Regions from separate parts of the Streptomyces sp. NPDC020917 genome, predicted to be linked through region 1. Evidence: riboswitches for the same ligand, from Rfam matches in the RefSeq annotation. Region 1 holds a riboswitch; the other holds the start of a gene.
The links. A riboswitch is a leader RNA that binds a small molecule or an ion and turns the genes downstream of it on or off. The one in region 1 is predicted to bind glycine.

Region 1 (9,258 bases):
CCTAGGGTTGCTGTGTGAACGAGCTCGACGTTGTGGGTGTCCGGGTCGAAATGCCCTCCAACCAACCGATCGTGCTCCTGCGTGAAGTGGGAGGCGACCGGTACCTGCCCATCTGGATCGGGCCGGGGGAGGCGACGGCCATCGCCTTCGCGCAGCAGGGCATGACGCCTGCGCGACCGCTCACACATGACCTCTTCAAGGACGTGCTCGAGGCGGTCGGGCAGACCCTCACCGAGGTGCGCATCACGGACCTGCGGGAAGGCGTCTTCTACGCGGAGCTGGTGTTCGCCAGCGGAGTCGAGGTCAGCGCCCGCCCGTCCGACGCCATAGCGCTCGCGCTGCGCACGGGGACGCCGATCTACGGCAGTGACGGAGTGCTGGACGACGCCGGGATCGCCATCCCGGACGAGCAGGAGGACGAGGTCGAGAAGTTCCGGGAGTTCCTGGACCAGATCTCGCCCGAGGACTTCGGCACCAGCAACCAGTAGCCGCCCGCTTCCCCGGGCCAGGGCAAGGTTGCTCCGCCGTACGGGCATTCGGGTAGTCGTTCCCGGTGTGCGGTCAGATGAAACCACTCGTGGGGTGAATATCACTCGGCGTGCCGAGTGTGGCGATCGTTGACGCACCCCTGGGGACTGCCTACCGTCAACATGGAAAGTCTCGTGGCACATGCGCGCGACCGCGAGGCGCTAAGGACGGAGGGCGGCGTGAGAAGCACCGGAGACGGGTGGGTGCCCGGCGGTCCGCTGGCTCTCCGCGGGCCCCTGCCCCGAGCGGCCGCGGCGGACCCGGGGGGTTCCGGGAGTTCCGGCAGCTCACCAAGTTCCGCAGATCCGGCTCCCGACTGCACGGCGGAGCAGATCGGCTACCGCGGGCCCACCGCCTGCGCGGCGACCGGCATCACCTACCGCCAGCTGGACTACTGGGCCCGCACCGGCCTGGTGGAGCCCAGCGTCCGGCCCGCCTACGGCTCGGGCACCCAGCGCCTCTACGGCTTCCACGACGTCGTCGTGCTGAAGATCGTCAAGCGCCTCCTGGACACCGGCGTCTCCCTGCAGAACATCCGCACCGCGGTGCAGCACCTGCGGTCGGTCCGGCCGTCCGAGCTGGCCCGGATGACGCTGATGAGCGACGGCGCGACCGTCTACGAGTGCACCTCGCCCGACGAGGTCGTCGACCTGCTGCAGGGCGGGCAGGGCATCTTCGGCATCGCGGTCGGAGTGGTGTGGCGGGACGTGGAGAACGCCCTGTCCCAGATGCACGGCGAGCGCGTCGACACCGGGGAGACCCTGGTCGGCCACAACCCCGCGGACGAGCTGGCCAGGCGCCGCAACCGGGCGGTCTGAGCGCCGGGGTCGCGAACCGTACATGTGTACGGCCGATGTCGGTGGGATGCGGCACGATCGAAGGTGTGAGAAGTGCGCCGACGATCCTCCACCTGGACATGGACGCGTTCTTCGCCGCGGTCGAGCAGGCGTCGAAGCCGAGCCTGCGGGGCAAGCCGGTCGTGGTCGGCGGCCTCGGGCCCCGCGGCGTGGTGTCGACCGCGTCCTACGAGGCGCGGGTGCACGGCGTCCACTCCGCGATGGCCATGGCGCACGCCCGCCGGCTCTGCCCCAACGCCGCGTACCTGATCCCGCGCTTCGGGATCTACCGGCAGATCAGCGAGATCGTGATGGCCCTGCTCGCCGAGGTGTCGCCGCTGATAGAGCCGCTGAGCCTCGACGAGGCGTTCGTCGACCTGGAGGCCGGCGATTCCGCCGGCGATCCGCAGGCGGTCGCCGAGGGGCTGCGGGCCCGGATCCGCGCCACCACCGGCCTCACCGCCTCGGTCGGCCTGGCCGGTTCCAAGCTGCTCGCCAAGATCGCGTCCGAGCAGGCCAAGCCGGACGGCCTGGTCATCGTCGAGCCCGGCAGCGAGCGGGCGCTGCTCGACCCGCTGCCGGTCCGCACCCTGTGGGGCGTCGGCCCGGCCACCGCCGAGCACCTGCGCAAGGCCGGCATCGTCACCGTCGCCGAGATCGCCCACGCCGGGGAGGCCGAGCTGGTGCGGCTGCTCGGCAAGGCACACGGCACCTCCCTGCACGCCATGGCCGCCGGGCTCGACAACCGGCCGGTGGTCGCCGACCGGGACGTGAAGTCGATCTCCGTCGAGGACACCTTCGACACCGACCTGCACGACCGCGCCCACGTCCGCTACGAGATCGACCGGCTGGCCGACCGCTGCGTGCAGCGGCTGCGCGGCGCCGGCCGCTCCGGGCGCACCGTGGTCGTCAAGGTCCGGCGCTACGACTTCTCGACGCTCACCCGCTCCGAGACGCTGCGCGCGCCCACCGACGACCCGTCGGTGGTCCGCGAGACCGCGCGGCGCCTGGTGGAGGCGGTGGACACCACCGGCGGGGTGCGGCTGCTGGGCGTCGGCGTCGCGGGGCTGGCCGACTTCACCCAGGAGGACCTGTTCGCCCAGCACGCCGGCGAGCAGGAGCCGGGGGAGGAGATCGTGCCGGAGCTGCCCGCGGTGCCGCCGCCGCAGCCCGAACGGGCCAAGCGCTGGCTGCCCGGGCAGGACGTGGTGCACGAGGAGCACGGCGCCGGCTGGGTGCAGGGCAGCGGCGTCGGACGGGTCACGGTCCGCTTCGAGGTGCCCTCGGACACCGTGCCCGGGCGGGTGCGCACGTTCGCGGTCGACGACCCGGCCCTCGCGCACGCCGACCCGCTGCCGCTGGGGCCGGCCGGCGGTCAGTCGCCGGCGACCTCGCCGAAGTCACGGTCCGGCGGCGCGTCGGGGCCCCGGCCGGAACCGGACCGCGGCACGTCCATCCCGTAGTGGTGGTACAGCTGCAGCTCCTGCTCGGGGGACAGGTGCCGCCCCACGCCGAAGTCCGGTGCGTCCCTGATCAGCGCCTTGCGGAACGGCACCCGCAGCTCGTCGTCCACCACCTCGCTCGGCTCCAGCGGCACGAACGCGTCTCGGGTGAACAGCCCGGTGCGCACCGCCGCCCACTCCGGCGAGCCGGTGGCGTCGTCGAGGTACACCTCGTCCACGGTGCCGATCTTGGTTCCGTCGCGGTCCAGGGCCCGGCGTCCGATCAGGCTGCGCGGATCGATGTCGCTCTGCACGGGACCTCCAGCCTGGGCGAACTCGAATACTGCTCGATACCAATCAAAGCCACAACGCAGGCGCTGTCGACTCGGACCGGCGCGTCGCACTCCCGGCCGCCGCGCACCGGCCGGTCGGCCGAAGGCGCTGGTAGGCTGGTGGGCGGCTGCAGACCCCTTGCGGGAGAGCTTCCGGTACGTCCCGTCAGGGGCCTCGCGGAAGCGCCGAAGGAGCAAACCCTCCCCGGAATCTCTCAGGCATCCGTACCGCATGGGCGAGGTCACTCTGGAAAGCAGGGCACGCCCCGGGAGCGCCGCAGCCTCCGGGAACCGGCCCTCACCGACGGTGAAAGCCGCCCCTCGCGGGGGCGGTGAAGCTCTCAGGTCCGATGACAGAGGGGGAGGCCGTACGGGTGTCCGCGCCGTTGGCACCCCCGAAGGTCGTCGCAGACCAGGAGGCCTCCTCAGATGACTGACCGCCGCATCCCCCTCGCCGAGCTGGAAGCCGGCGTGCCCTTCGCACGCCGCCACATCGGCCCCGACGCCGAGGCGCAGGCCAAGATGCTCGCCCAGGTCGGCTTCGGCTCGCTCGACGAGCTGACCGCTGCGGCCGTGCCCGACACGATAAGGAGCGCCGAAGCGCTGGGCCTGCCCGCCGCGCTCACCGAGGCCGAGGCGCTCGCCGAGCTGCGCGCGCTGGCCGACCGCAACCAGGTGCTCGCGCCCATGATCGGCCTCGGCTACTACGGCACCTTCACGCCGCCGGTCATCCTGCGCAACGTCATGGAGAACCCCTCCTGGTACACCGCCTACACGCCGTACCAGCCGGAGATCTCGCAGGGGCGCCTGGAGGCGCTGCTGAACTTCCAGACGATGGTCGCCGACCTCACCGGGCTGCCGACCTCCGGCGCCTCGCTGCTGGACGAGGGCACCGCGGCCGCCGAGGCGATGGCGCTGTCCCGGCGGGTCGGCAAGGTCAAGGACGGCGTCTTCCTGGTCGACGCCGACACCTTCCCCCAGACGACCGCGGTCATCCAGACGCGTGCCGAGCCGACCGGCGTCGAGGTCGTCGTCGCCGACCTGAGCGACGGCATCCCCGCCGAGGTGGCCGAGCGCGGCGTCTTCGGCGTGCTGCTGCAGTACCCGGGCGCCTCCGGCGCGGTCCGCGACCTGCGCCCGGTCATCGAGCAGGCGCACGGCCTGGGCGCGGTCGTCACCGTCGCCGCCGACCTGCTCGCGCTCACCCTGCTCACCTCGCCCGGCGCCCTCGGCGCGGACATCGCCGTCGGCACCACCCAGCGCTTCGGCGTGCCGATGGGCTTCGGCGGCCCGCACGCCGGCTACATGGCGGTCCGCGACGCCTACGCCCGCAACCTGCCCGGCCGGCTGGTCGGCGTCTCCGTGGACGCCGACGGCGACAGGGCCTACCGCCTGGCCCTGCAGACCCGCGAGCAGCACATCCGCCGCGAGAAGGCCACCAGCAACATCTGCACCGCGCAGGTCCTGCTCGCCGTCATGGCGGGCATGTACGCGGTCTACCACGGCCCCGACGGCCTGGCCGCGATCGCCCGCCGCACCCACCGCTACGCCGCCGTGCTGGCCGCGGCCCTGCGCGCCGCGGGGCTGGAGACCGAGCACGACGCGTTCTTCGACACCCTGACCGTCCGGGTACCCGGCAAGGCCGCCGGCGTGGTCGAGGCCGCCCGCGCCGCCGGCGTCAACCTGCGGCTGACGGACGCCGACCGGGTCGGCGTGGCCTGCGACGAGACCACCGACCGTGCCCAGCTGGCCGCGGTGCTGGCCGCCTTCGGCGCGCCCGCCGCCGACCTGGACGCGCTGGACGCGGCGACCGCCGACGCGCTGCCCGCCGCCCTGGTCCGCACCGAGTCGTACCTGACCCACCCGGTCTTCCACCAGCACCGCAGCGAGACCGCGATGCTGCGCTACCTGCGCCGGCTCGCCGACCGCGACTACGCGCTGGACCGCGGCATGATCCCGCTCGGCTCCTGCACGATGAAGCTCAACGCCACCACCGAGATGGAGCCGGTCACCTGGCCGGAGTTCGGCGCGCTGCACCCGTTCGCGCCGGCCGAGCAGGCCGCCGGCTACCTGGAGCTGATCCACGGGCTGGAGGACCAGCTCGCCGAGGTCACCGGCTACGACAAGGTCAGCCTGCAGCCCAACGCCGGGTCGCAGGGCGAGCTGGCCGGGCTGCTCGCGGTGCGCGCCTACCACCGGGCGAACGGCGACACCGGCCGCACCGTCTGCCTCATCCCGTCGTCCGCGCACGGCACCAACGCCGCCAGCGCCGTGATGGCCGGGATGAAGGTCGTCGTCGTCAGGACCGGCGAGAACGGCGACGTGGACGTCGACGACCTGCACGCCAAGATCGAGCAGCACCGCGCGTCGCTGGCCGTGCTGATGGTGACCTACCCGTCGACGCACGGCGTGTTCGAGGACAACATCACCGACATCTGCGCGGCCGTGCACGACGCGGGCGGCCAGGTGTACGTGGACGGCGCCAACCTGAACGCGCTGGTCGGCCTGGCCCGGCCCGGCAAGTTCGGCGCCGACGTGTCGCACCTGAACCTGCACAAGACCTTCTGCATCCCGCACGGCGGCGGCGGCCCGGGTGTCGGCCCGGTCGCGGTGCGCGCGCACCTCGCCCCCTACCTGCCCAACCACCCGCTGCAGCCCACCGCGGGCCCGGAGACGGGCGTGGGACCGGTCTCGGCCGCCCCCTGGGGCTCGGCGGGCATCCTGCCGATCTCCTGGACCTACGTGCGGCTGATGGGCGCCGAGGGGCTCAAGCAGGCCACGCAGATGGCCGTGCTCGGCGCGAACTACGTCGCCAAGCGCCTGGAGCCGCACTTCCCGGTGCTCTACACCGGCCCCGGCGGCCTGGTCGCCCACGAGTGCATCGTCGACCTGCGCCCGCTGAGCAAGGAGACCGGCGTCAGCGTCGACGACATCGCCAAGCGCCTGATCGACTACGGCTTCCACGCGCCCACCATGTCGTTCCCGGTGGCCGGCACGCTGATGATCGAGCCGACCGAGAGCGAGGACCTCGCGGAGCTGGACCGCTTCTGCGACGCGATGATCGCCATCCGCGGCGAGATCGACCGGGTCTCGGGCGGCGAGTGGCCCGCCGACGACAACCCGCTGCACAACGCCCCGCACACCGCGGCGGCGCTGGGCGGCGAGTGGACGCACCCCTACAGCCGGCAGGAGGCCGTCTTCCCGGCCGGCGTCTCGGCGGCCGACAAGTACTGGCCGCCGGTGCGGCGCATCGACGGCGCCTTCGGCGACCGCAACCTGGTGTGCTCCTGCCCGCCCCTGGACGCCTACGACAGCTGACGGCAGGCGCCGCCGCACCGGCCGCCCGGTGCAGCACGGGGCCGCACACCGCCCGAGCATGGCTGAGCCGGTTCCGCTGGAGACAGGGGAACCGGCTCGGAGGTGCGGTTGCGCGGTACGCGCGGGGCGGGCCGTCAGGCCGCCGTGGTGATCTGCTCGCTGCCCAGCGGGCGGTGCGGCGCGATGATCCGGCCGTCGGGGAGCAGCTCGCCTGTGTCCTCGAAGAGGAGTACTCCGTTGCACAGCAGGCTCCACCCCTGCTCCGGGTGGTGGGCCACGGTACAGGCGGCCTCCCGGTCGGAGCAGTCGGCGGCAGGGCACTGCGGATGGTGCTGGCACATGGTCGATGGTGTCTTTCGCTGCGAGTGATGAGTGAAGCCTTCGGTCGTGCTGGCTGCCTGGCTCACGGTGCGTCCCCCCGTTCGTGTGCGGCGGTCCCAAGTGTCGTCCTGCCGGGATGATTCCGCAGGGATTTCCCCCAGCCGGTACTCATTGGGGGAAGACGCGTCACCCGCGCGGGCGGTTGCGCAGCAGAGCGGCGGTGCCCCCCTCGCCTCGTTCGGAGAGGGGGGCACCGCCGTCGCGTCCCAGGAGCCGGGGCCGGCTGCCGCTCAGGCCGGCGAGCCGGCCAGCGGCGGGGGCGCCAGCCGGACGTTGAGCACCGGCGCCAGGTCCACCAGCCGGTAGATCTGGTGCGAGGCGATCCCGGGCGGCGCCGGCGCCAGCGGGATGATCAGGTCCGACGGGTCGGGCTGGGCGGTCGCCGCGTCCGCGCGCGGCACCGAGTGCAGCCACAGGGCCAGCATGTACAGGCCCGGGACCGACAGCAGATGCGGCTGGTACGTCGACGGCAGTGCCTCCGCCTGCCGCAGCGCCCGTTCCGTGGACACCAGGTACGGGCCCTCGGAGAACCGCGAGAACACCCACCCGTCCGGTGTCGCCACCGTCTCGCCCGCCGCGGCGACCCGTGCGCCCACCCTGATATGGAACCGCCAGCCGGTCAGCCGCGCCTGGGGCAGCGCACCGGGAACGGACGCCGGTTCGAACACATGGACAGGAAGCGGGTGTTCGGCGTCCAGGGGCCCTTCCGCGGCGCGCAGAGCCGGGGTCCTTGCCTCCAGGACCGCGGTGGGCGAACTGAGCGCCGCGAGGACGCTCAGGAGGGCAGGGGCGGGTGCAGGGGGGACAAGCAGCGGCATGATGTCGCCTCTCACTCTGGAGACACAACTGGAGACACAGGTGGTGCGGGGTGTGGGGCGCGGACGGCGCGGTCGGTACGGGGGAAGGCGTCCGGCTCGGGCACGTCGGCGAGGGCGGAGTCTTTGCCTTGTGCGCGGAGTTTATACGACGCGTGTTCGCTCCGTGTTTCGTCTAGTCGCTGCCAGTATTACGCGCAAGGCGAGAATTCGCCTTCTTTGACAGGCTGCCGCGCGGCATTCCCGCAGGGTATGAGGTGGGCGGTGCATTTTTCTGCCCGCCACGGTCGGCCGGAACCCGCCGGTCCTATTCGGCGGTGTTTACGCAGGTCCCGTGCGCCTGAATGTGCCGCTGGAACGTGCTGCTGTCGTCCGATACGGCAAGCCTAGCGTGCGGACGTGATCCCTCGCGGCGTTATCGATCATTTGGGTGGGCATCCTCGTGTGGGGACCGCTCGAGGGAGGGACGCTTCGATGGGCGAGAAGGTCGTGGCCGGCGCGTTCGACCTGGCCGATCGCCGGATGTACCGGCGGAAGCTGCAGCAGTGTCTGCTGGGGCTGGAGCGGCTGTTGGACGAGAAGCGATTCGATCGGCCACGCAATCTCATGGGGCTGGAGATCGAATTGAATCTCGCGGATTCCGGGGGGCTGCCGCGCATGATGAACGAAGAGGTGCTGGAGCGCATCGCGAGCCACGATTTCCAGACCGAGCTGGCACAGTTCAATATTGAAGTGAACATCGCGCCGCATCGGCTATCCGGGCGAGTGCTCGACCGGCTGGCCGAGGAACTGCGCACCGGTCTGGGCTACGCCGACCGGATGGCCGGTGAAGTGGGTGCACGCATCGTGATGGTGGGAATACTGCCCACTCTTGAGGCGCAGGATCTCGTCTCGGCGAACCTCTCCAGGGCCGACCGCTACACCCTGCTCAACGACCGCATCCTGGCCATGCGCGGCGAGGACATCACCGTGGACATCGAGGGCGTCGAGCACCTCGTCTACACCTCGGCCTCCATCGCGCCCGAGGCCGCCTGCACCTCCACCCAGCTGCACCTGCAGGTCACGCCCGGCCGGTTCGCCGCCGTGTGGAACGCCGCGCAGGCGGTCTCCGGGCCGCAGATCGCCGCCGCGGCCAACTCGGCCTTCCTCTTCGGCCGCGAGCTCTGGCGGGAGACCCGGCCGCTGCTGTTCCAGCAGTCCACCGACACCCGGCCCCAGGAGCTGCGGGCCCAGGGCGTGCGCCCGCTCACCTGGTTCGGCGAGCGCTGGATCGACTCGGTGACCGACCTCTTCGCCGAGAACGTGCGCTACTTCCCGTCGCTGCTGCCCATCTGCGACGACGAGGAGCCGCTGCGGGTGCTGGACGACGGCGGCATACCGCAGTTGCGCGAGCTGACCCTGCACAACGGCACGATCTACCGCTGGAACCGGCCGGTCTACCAGGTCGTGGACGGGGTGCCGCACCTGCGGGTGGAGAACCGGGTGCTGCCCGCGGGCCCGACGGTCACCGACGTGCTGGCCAACGCGGCGTTCTACTACGGCGTGGTCCGGGCGCTGGCCGAAGCCCCCAGACCGCTGTGGCAGCGGCTGCCGTTCGGTGCGGCCG
Region 2 (9,258 bases), on a different contig from region 1:
GGATCGTGTACGTCCAGGTCTTGGCGTCCGGGCTGGCCTTGCCGAGGCCGGTGGCCAGGTCGGGGACGACGGTCAGGCCGTCCTTGCCGGCGGCCGGCTTGAAGGTGAGCAGCGTACGCGCGTAGAGGCGCGAGAAGTTCTGCACCCAGCCGTAGTACGTGTTACCCGGGTCCAGGGAGTCCGGCACGTCGGAGTTCTCCATGACGACCGTGCCCCCCTTCTTGTCCGAGGCGTTCACGATGCCGGTGAGCGCGGCGTCCTTCGCGGCGGCGGTTCCCTGGCTGTTGGAGCTGCCGGTCTTGTTCTTGTCGGTGCTCTTTGAGTCGCTGCTGCACGCGGATGCTCCCAGGGCGAGTGCCGTGGCAAGCGCCAGCGCGGCTGTCGCTTTTCTGCTGTTCATGCCGAGGAAGGCCTCCCGGTTCGACGGTGTTCTGCAAGGCCGGGCGCGGGGACGCGTCCGGCGGTTCAGCTGGGTGGGTGAAGAAAGCTCGGTCACTTGCTGCGCGGATCGAGGGCGTCCCGCAGCCCGTCGCCCAGCAGGTTGAAGGCGAGGACGGTGATGAAGATGGCCAGGCCCGGCACGACCATGTACTCCGGATCCGCGTAGAACAGGTCGATGGCCGAGTTGAGCATGCCGCCCCACGAGGCCTGCGGGGGCGCGATGCCGACGCCCAGGAAGCTCAGCGCCGCCTCGAAGAGGATGTTGGTCGGGATCAGCAGCGTCGAGTAGACGAGGATCGGGGCGACCAGGTTGGGCAGCAGCTCGCGGAAGAGGATGAACGGCCCGCGGGCGCCCAGGCTGCGCGACGCCTCGACGAACTCCCGCTCCCGCAGGCTGAGCGTCTGGCCGCGCACGATCCGGCCCATGTAGGGCCAGTTGAAGAAGCCGATGACGAAGATCAGCACGCTGATCCGCAGCGGCAGTCCGTTGAGGCCGAAGGCGCCGTCCTGCAGCGAGGCGGAGATGGAGATCGCGAACAGCAGCAGCGGGAAGGCCAGGAAGATGTCCATCAGACGGCTGATCAGGGTGTCGATCCAGCCGCCGTAGTAGCCGGCGATCAGACCCATGACCGAACCGATGGCCACCGACAGCACGGTCGCGCCGGTCGCCACGATCATCGACACCCACGAGCCCTCGATGATGCGGGCGAGCAGGTCGCGGCCGTACTGCGGATCGACGCCCAGCAGGTGATGCAGGCTCATCCCGCCCCAGCCGCCCTTGGGGACGGTCGTGGAGGGGTCGATCAGGTCCTGGTGGAAGGCGTTCGGATCGAGGTTGAAGATGCTCTCGATCGGCTTGGCCAGGATCGCGAGCAGCACGAGCAGGATGACCACGACGCCACCGGCCACCGCCACCTTGTCGCGACGGAAACGCATCCACGCGATCTGACCGAGGGATCTGCCCTCGATCGCCTTGCGGCCCACCCCGGCGAGGATGGCCTCCGGCTGTGCCTCGGCCTGCCCCTGGGTGGTCTCTATAGGTGCGGTCATGGTGAAGCTGACCCCTCTCGCCGGCGGGTAACCGGCGCGCGCCCGCCGCTGTAGCGGCTTTACTCATCAGTCGTGCTGCGGTGCGTCATACAGGTATTGAGGATTTTTCGGACCACGGTGAACCGAAACAGCTCCCCTGTTGCTGCTGGATTCTTCTGTGCGCCCGCGATCACCCGCCAGCCCTCATCTCGAAGGGATGCGCAACTGTGATGTGGTGATTCTTAGTCCGTTACCCGCGCGTACCTCGGGGTACGGTCAGGCCGTGGACGAACGGCTGCGCGCGGTGTGCGACCTGATGATGCCCCAGGCCAGGGAGATGGCGGGGCTGCACGAGTACGACGGGAGGGTGCAGGATCTGTCGCCTTCGGGCGTGCAGGCGGCCCTGGCCCGGCTGGAGCACACGCGGCGCTCGGCCGGGCCCCTGGACAGCCCGCACGACGAGGCCCATCTGGCGGTGTTCGAGGAGTCGGTACGGGTCCAGTACGAGGACCTCGCGCTGCACCGGCGCGACCCGTACCCGCACCTGTCGAACCTGGAGTTGGCCTGCTACGACCGGGAGTACGCCTCCCGCAAGGAGCGCGCCGCGGCCCGCAGGAAGCACCTTGCGCTGTGGCCGGAGGCGATCGAGGCGTCCCTGGAGTCGCTGGACCGGGTGAGCGCGCCGGTCGCCGAGGCGCTGCTGGGCACCGCGTACGGGCTGGCCGTCGACCTGGACGCGGAGCACGGCAGGGAGGAGGAGCAGGCGCTGCGCGCGCACTCCCGGCTCGTCGCCCGGCTGGAGGACGCGGCACGGCACGGCGACCCCGACCCGCGCCTCGGCGGCCCGGCGCTGGCCGCGCTGATGGGCGCGCAGGAGGGGCTGCGGGTCGACCTGGGGGCGCTGGCCGAGGAGGCCGAGCGCGAGCGGGCCCGGCTGACCGGGTTGCTGGCCGACGCGTGCGAACGCCTGGACCCGCACCGGCCGGTGGACGAGCTGATCCCGGCGCTGCTGGCCGACCACCCGGACGCCGACGAGGTGATCGCCGAGGCGGCCCGGCTGACCGACGAGGTCATCGACTTCGCCCGGGACCGCGGTCTGGCACCGTTCCTGGACGGCGAGTGCCTGGTGGGCCCGGCACCGCCGTCGCGCCGCTGGTCGATGGCGATGATGACGTGGGCGGCGCCGGCCGAGAAGGACTCGGTGCCGTCCTGGTACCACGTCACGCCGCCGGAGCCGGAGTGGCCGCGCGAGGAGCGCGAGGAGTGGCTGACCGTCTTCAGCCGGACGAGCCTGCCGTCGATCACCGTCCACGAGGTCGCCCCCGGCCACTTCGCGCACGGCCGCGCGCTGCGCCGGGCGGCCGGTCCGGTGCGCCGGGTGCTGCACAGCCTGGCGTTCGCCGAGGGCTGGGCGCACTACGTGGAGGAGGTCTGCCTGGAGGAGGGATTCCGGGCCCGCGACCCGCGGTTCGCCATCGGTGTCGCGCTGGAGGCGCTGGTCCGGGTCACCCGGCTGACGTGCGCCATCGGGCTGCACACCGGGGCGATGGATCTGGAGGAGGCGACCCGGCTGTTCATGCGGGACGCGCACCTGGCGCGGGCCAGCGCGCTGTCGGAGGCCCGGCGCGGCACCTTCGACGCGGGCTACGGACGGTACACCTGGGGCAAGTTGGAGATCCTGCGGCTGCGGGAGCGGGCGCGCCGCCGGTGGGGCCGGGAGTTCACCCTGTCCCGCTTCCACGCCGCGCTGCTGTCGCTGGGCAGCCCGCCGCTGGGCCTGCTCCCGCACGTGCTGGAGCTGGAGGGCTGACGCCGGGCGCCGGCCGGGAGGCCGGCGCCCTGAGCGGTGGGCCTCAGCGGGCGGGGCCCCAGGCGGGGCCGGCCGTGTAGGCGTCGCGGTCGAAGAACGCGGAGGCGTGCACCCGCATCCACAGCGCCACCGGGTCGTAGGCGTCGCCCATGGCGACGGTGGACACGGCCAGCCCGTCCGGCACCCCGCCGACGGCCTGCTGCATCATCATCCGCACGGCCTCGACGGCCTGCGGCACGCCCTCGTAGACCTCGACGCCGACCGCCAGGTACGGCTCGCCGAGCGCCGGCTGCACCCAGGCGCGGCGCAGCGAGCGCACCGCCGGGGTGCGGTGCGCGGCCTGGGTCAGCAGGGCGTAGAACTGCGGGATCTGCAGGGCGGGTTCGGCGATCTGCAGCGGTCCGGCCGGCAGCAGGTCCAGGCCGACCGCGATCCGCCGCAGGTCCGGCCAGGGCACCCCGACGCCGCCGCCGGAGGCGTGCGGATTGAGCCACAGCCCGCACCGGTCCGGGTAGAGGGTCTGCGCGATGTCCCGCCCGGACACCACCTCGTGGTCCCGGGTCCAGCCGCTGGCGGCGAGCTCGCGCGGCGAGGTGAAGCAGGGCGCGTAGGCGTGCCCGCCGACCTCCATGCTCCCGTACTGCGCGTCCGCCGAACCCGGCGTGCCGTGCCACAGCAGCATCCACACCTGGCCGCCGGCCACTGACGCGAGCAGGTTCTCGTATGCGTCGAAGCGGCCCGGTGCCACCTGGAGCAGCATCTGCTCCACATGGCCGGCCGCCGCAGCGCCGCCTTGCGCGCCCGCGATCACGTGGGACCGCCCCTTCTCCTCGTCCGTTCCCGCCATCAAATCAGGTCGAGTGTTCCCGGTGGAACGCCCGACGACTCAAGCGGCGCTGTCTATATGTCGTCTAAACAACGCGTATACCGCCTCTCCGCAGCCGTCCGGCCACGTTCCGTGACGGTCAGTCCCGGCTGAAGAAGGGCTGGACGGTCTCCAGCATCCAGTCCGCGACCGGGTCCTGGGCCACGTCCAGCAGGATCAGGTGGACCGGCAGCGCCATCGGGGCGCCGCCCAGCGCGCGGCCGAGCGCGTCCATGGTCGCGGCCCGGTCGTGGTCCTGCCAGGAGTCCAGCTCCACGCCGACGTACAGGGCGGGCGGCTCGTCCTCGACCGCGGCCAGCGCCCGCCGGGCGGTGAGCACCACCGGGGTGACCGCGAACTCGGCGGCGGCGATCGCCAGGAAGTCGACCGGCTCGTCCTCGTGCGAGGGCTCCCACAGCCGCACCCGGCCGCCGGAGGCGGCGTGCTCGCCGCCGCGCTCGGACCGGCACAGCTCGGCGACGGCGGCCGGCGGCAGCGGCACGCCGACGGCGCCGCCGGGGTTCACCGCGATCCCGACCGTCGGCGGCAGGCCGCGGGCGAACTCCTGCACCGGCGCGACCGTCCAGGACATCCCCTCGGCCGCCTGCCGGAACTGCTGCTCGGAGCTGAAGACCGGAACGTAGGTGGCGCCGTCGAGCTGGACCGTCGGCAGGTCGAGGTCGGCCGCGTCCGGGTGGCCTCCGTTGGGCAGCGGCACCCACACCCAGGACCGGCCGAGGACCTCCAGCAGCCGGGGACCGGCGGCGGGGTTGCCGACGCTGGCGGAGAGGACCTCCTCCAGCTCGTTGGCCGGCCATATGTACGATGCCGGGTTCTCCATGTGCGTCGTCGTCCACCCTCGTCCGCGGATGTGCCGGTGCGGCACTGCCTGCTGCCCTGCTGCCCTGCTGCCCTGGAATCTTAGGGCCTGGGGACGACAGCGGGCCCGGAGTCCGGCATGCGTCACACGGGCGTGCAATGATGGCTGCCACAACTTGCATACCGGCCGTTGGAGGCCGCGCGGGAGAGTTCCGACCCCTGTCCGGGGCCGGGCGCCGAAGGAGCAAGCCCTCCCTTGAATCTCTCAGGCACAGATACCGCGCGGGCGAGGCAGATCTGAAAAGCGGAGGGGCCGCACGGCTCCTCCCACCCAAGGTGCAAGCCGCGGGCCCCGTTCCGGGGGTCACGGTGAACCTCTCAGGTTCCGATGACAGATGGGGAGGCCGCAGTGGCCTCGTCCTGGTACATCCGTCCTGTTCACCGTCCTCTCCTGGGAGCCCGTTTCCGATGAGCGAATCCCCGAGCCAGCCCACCGGCGCGCCGCGCCGTACCGCGCTGGACGCGCTGCACCGCGCGCTCGGCGCCACCATGACCGACTTCGCCGGCTGGGACATGCCGCTGCGCTACGCCAGCGAGCGCGAGGAGCACCAGGCGGTGCGCACCCGGGCCGGCCTGTTCGACCTGTCGCACATGGGCGAGATCGCCGTGACCGGGCCGCAGGCCGGCGCGCTGCTGGACCACGCCCTGGTCGGCCACCTGTCGGCGCTGGCCGTGGGCCGGGCCCGCTACACCATGATCTGCGCGGCCGACGGCGGCATCCTGGACGACCTGATCGTCTACCGGCTCGGCGACCAGGAGTTCATGATCGTCGCCAACGCCTCCAACGCGCAGATCGTGCTGGACGCGGTGACCGAGCGTGCCGCGGGCTTCGACGCGGCGGTCCGCGACGACCGGGACGCCTACGCGCTGCTCGCCGTCCAGGGCCCGGAGTCCCCGGGCATCCTGAAGTCGCTGACCGACGCGGACCTGGACGGGCTGAAGTACTACGCCGGGCTGCCCGGCACGGTCGCCGGGGTGCCGGCGCTGATCGCCCGCACCGGCTACACCGGTGAGGACGGCTTCGAGCTGTTCGTGGCCCCGGCCGACGCCGAGCGGCTGTGGCAGGCGCTGACCGAGGCGGGCGCGGCGGCCGGCCTGGTGCCGTGCGGCCTGTCCTGCCGGGACACCCTGCGCCTGGAGGCGGGCATGCCGCTGTACGGGCACGAGCTGACCACGGCGCTGACCCCGTTCGACGCCGGTCTCGGCCGGGTGGTGAAGTTCGACAAGCCGGGCGACTTCGTCGGCCGCGAGGCGCTGGCGGCGGCCGCGGAGAAGGCGGCCGCGACGCCGCCGCGCAAGCTGGTCGGGCTGGTCGCCCAGGGCCGCCGGGTGCCCCGGGCGGGCTACCCGGTCACCGACGCCTCGGGCGCGGTGGTCGGCGAGGTCACCTCGGGTGCCCCCTCCCCCACCCTCGGGGTGCCGATCGCCATGGCCTACGTCGACGCGGCGCACGCCGCGCCGGGCACGGCCGGGGTCGCGGTCGACATCCGCGGCGCCCAGGAGCCGCACGAGGTCGTGGCCCTGCCGTTCTACAAGCGCGAGCGCTGACACTCCTTCCACCGCACCGCACGTCCCTCGCGCCGCGCGCGAGCACCTGCAACCATCCGGGAGAATTCCGACATGAGCATCAACCCTGAGCAGCTGCGTTACAGCAAGGAGCACGAGTGGCTCTCCGCCCCCGAGGGCGGGATCGCCACGGTGGGCATCACGTCGCACGCCGCGGACGCCCTCGGCGACGTCGTGTTCGTCCAGCTCCCCGAGGTCGGCGCGACCGTCTCCGCGGGCGAGACCTGCGGCGAGCTGGAGTCCACCAAGTCCGTCAGCGACCTGTACTCGCCGGTGTCCGGCGAGGTCACCGAGATCAACCAGGACGTCGTCGACGACCCGTCCCTGGTGAACTCCGCTCCGTTCGAGGGCGGTTGGCTCTTCAAGGTGCGCGAGTCCGCGGAGTCGGCCGATCTGCTGACCGCCGCCGAGTACGACGCGTTCATCGCGGGCTGAGGGCGGACGATGTCGCTTCCGATCCTGAACCAGTCCCTGCACGAGTTCGACCCGGACGTGGCGGCCGCGGTCGACGCCGAGCTGCACCGCCAGCAGTCCACGCTGGAGATGATCGCCTCGGAGAACTTCGCTCCGGTGGCGGTCCTCGAGGCGCAGGGCTCGGTGCTGACCAACAAGTACGCCGAGGGCTACCCGGGCCGCCGCTACTACGGCGGCTGCGAGAACGTCGACGTCATCGAGCAGCTGGCGATCGACCGGGTGAAGGCGCTGTTCGGCGCCGAGGCGGCGAACGTCCAGCCGCACTCGGGCGCGCAGGCCAACGCGGCCGCGATGTTCGCCCTGCTCAAGCCGGGTGACACCATCCTGGGCCTGGACCTGGCGCACGGCGGGCACCTCACCCACGGCATGCGGATCAACTTCTCCGGCAAGCTCTACAAGGTCGCCGCCTACCACGTGGACGAGCAGACCAACCTGGTCGACATGGCCGAGGTGGAGAAGCTCGCCAAGGAGCACCGGCCGCAGCTGATCATCGCCGGCTGGTCGGCGTACCCGCGGCAGCTGGACTTCGCCGAGTTCCGGCGGATCGCCGACGAGGTCGGCGCGTACCTGATGGTCGACATGGCGCACTTCGCCGGTCTGGTCGCGGCCGGGCTGCACCCCTCCCCCGTGCCGTACGCGGACGTGGTCACCACCACGACCCACAAGACCCTCGGCGGGCCGCGCGGCGGCGTGATCCTGTCCCGGGCGGACCTGGCGAAGAAGATCAACTCCGCGGTGTTCCCGGGCCAGCAGGGCGGCCCGCTGGAGCACGTGATCGCGGCGAAGGCGGTCGCGTTCAAGGCCGCGGCGACGGACGAGTTCAAGGACCGCCAGTCCCGTACGCTGGAGGGCGCGAAGATCCTCGCCGAGCGGCTGACCGGGCCGGACCTCGCGGAGGTGGGCGTCTCGGTGCTGTCCGGCGGCACGGACGTGCACCTGGTCCTGGTCGACCTGCGCGACTCCGCGCTGGACGGCCAGCAGGCCGAGGACCGGCTGCACGCGGTCGGCATCACCGTCAACCGCAACGCCATCCCGAACGACCCGCGGCCGCCGATGGTCACCTCGGGCCTGCGGATCGGCACCCCGGCGCTGGCCACCCGCGGTTTCGGCGCGGAGGACTTCCGCGAGGTCGCCGACATCATCGCGCAGGCGCTGAAGCCCGTGCACGACGCGACGGTCCTGCGGGAGCGGGTCACCGCTCTCGCCGCGAAGCACCCGCTGTACACGTAAGTCCCCGAACGGGGGTGCGCCCGCCCGGGCGCACCCCCGGCCCCGGGGGGACAACGGCGTCCCCCCACCAGACAGGAGCCCCCGCACATGGCAATCTCGGTCTTCGACCTGTTCTCGATCGGCATAGGCCCGTCGAGTTCGCACACCGTGGGCCCGATGCGCGCCGCCGGCATCTTCGCGCACCGGCTGAAGAACGAGGGCCTGCTCGCCCACACCGCGTCGGTCCGCGCCGAGCTGTTCGGCTCGCTGGGGGCCACCGGGCACGGCCACGGCACGCCCAAGGCGGTGCTGCTGGGCCTGGCCGGCCACGCGCCGCGCACGGTGAACGTGGAGACCGCCGACGACGAGGTCGCGGCCGTCCACGCCACGCGGAAGCTGAGCATCCTCGGCGCCCACGAGATCGACTTCGACCCGGACACCCAGCTGGTGCTGCACCGCCGCAGGTCGCTGCCGTACCACGCCAACGGGATGACGCTGGCCGCGTACGACGCGGCCGGCGAGGTGCTGCTGGAGAAGACCTACTACTCGGTCGGCGGCGGCTTCGTGGTGGACGAGGACGCCGTGGGCGAGGACCGGATCAAGCTGGACGACACGGTGCTGCGGCACCCGTTCCGCACCGGCGACGAGCTGCTGCGGCTGTCCCGCGACACCGGGCTGTCGATCTCCCAGCTAATGCTGGAGAACGAGAAGGCGTGGCGCACCGAGGCCGAGATCCGGGCCGGGCTGCTGGAGATCTGGCAGGTGATGCAGGCGTGCGTGTCGCGCGGGATGTCCCGCGAGGGGATCCTGCCGGGCGGCCTGAAGGTGCGCCGCAGGGCCGCCCAGTCCGCCCGCCAGCTGCGCGCCGAGGGCGAGCCGGCCACCCACGCGATGGAGTGGGTGACCCTCTACGCGATGGCGGTCAACGAGGAGAACGCGGCCGGCGGCCGGGTGGTGACCGCGCCGACCAACGGCGCCGCCGGCA

Region 2: it holds a riboswitch for glycine, as region 1 does, so the genes downstream of both, gcvT (glycine cleavage system aminomethyltransferase GcvT) here and gcvP (aminomethyl-transferring glycine dehydrogenase) in region 1, are expected to answer to the same signal.

The regions. Positions count from the first base shown of each region.
Region 1 covers NZ_JBIRRR010000039.1:5,919-15,176, reverse strand. Annotated here, with positions in the region: gene ACH4TG_RS40380 (bifunctional nuclease family protein) at 15-488, shown strand; gene ACH4TG_RS40375 (MerR family transcriptional regulator) at 708-1,346, shown strand; gene ACH4TG_RS40370 (DNA polymerase IV) at 1,412-2,827, shown strand; gene ACH4TG_RS40365 (PRC-barrel domain-containing protein) at 2,740-3,120, opposite strand; glycine riboswitch at 3,271-3,379, shown strand; gene gcvP (aminomethyl-transferring glycine dehydrogenase) at 3,568-6,456, shown strand; gene ACH4TG_RS40355 (DUF5999 family protein) at 6,591-6,797, opposite strand; gene ACH4TG_RS40350 (hypothetical protein) at 7,068-7,655, opposite strand; gene ACH4TG_RS40345 (glutamate--cysteine ligase) at 8,127-9,258, shown strand, end outside.
Region 2 covers NZ_JBIRRR010000004.1:339,414-348,671, reverse strand. Annotated here, with positions in the region: gene ACH4TG_RS11425 (ABC transporter substrate-binding protein) at 1-400, opposite strand, end outside; gene ACH4TG_RS11420 (ABC transporter permease) at 493-1,491, opposite strand; gene ACH4TG_RS11415 (DUF885 family protein) at 1,754-3,280, shown strand; gene ACH4TG_RS11410 (enhanced serine sensitivity protein SseB C-terminal domain-containing protein) at 3,324-4,127, opposite strand; gene ACH4TG_RS11405 (enhanced serine sensitivity protein SseB) at 4,246-4,986, opposite strand; glycine riboswitch at 5,157-5,255, shown strand; gene gcvT (glycine cleavage system aminomethyltransferase GcvT) at 5,433-6,572, shown strand; gene gcvH (glycine cleavage system protein GcvH) at 6,645-7,025, shown strand; gene glyA (serine hydroxymethyltransferase) at 7,035-8,294, shown strand; gene ACH4TG_RS11385 (L-serine ammonia-lyase) at 8,382-9,258, shown strand, end outside.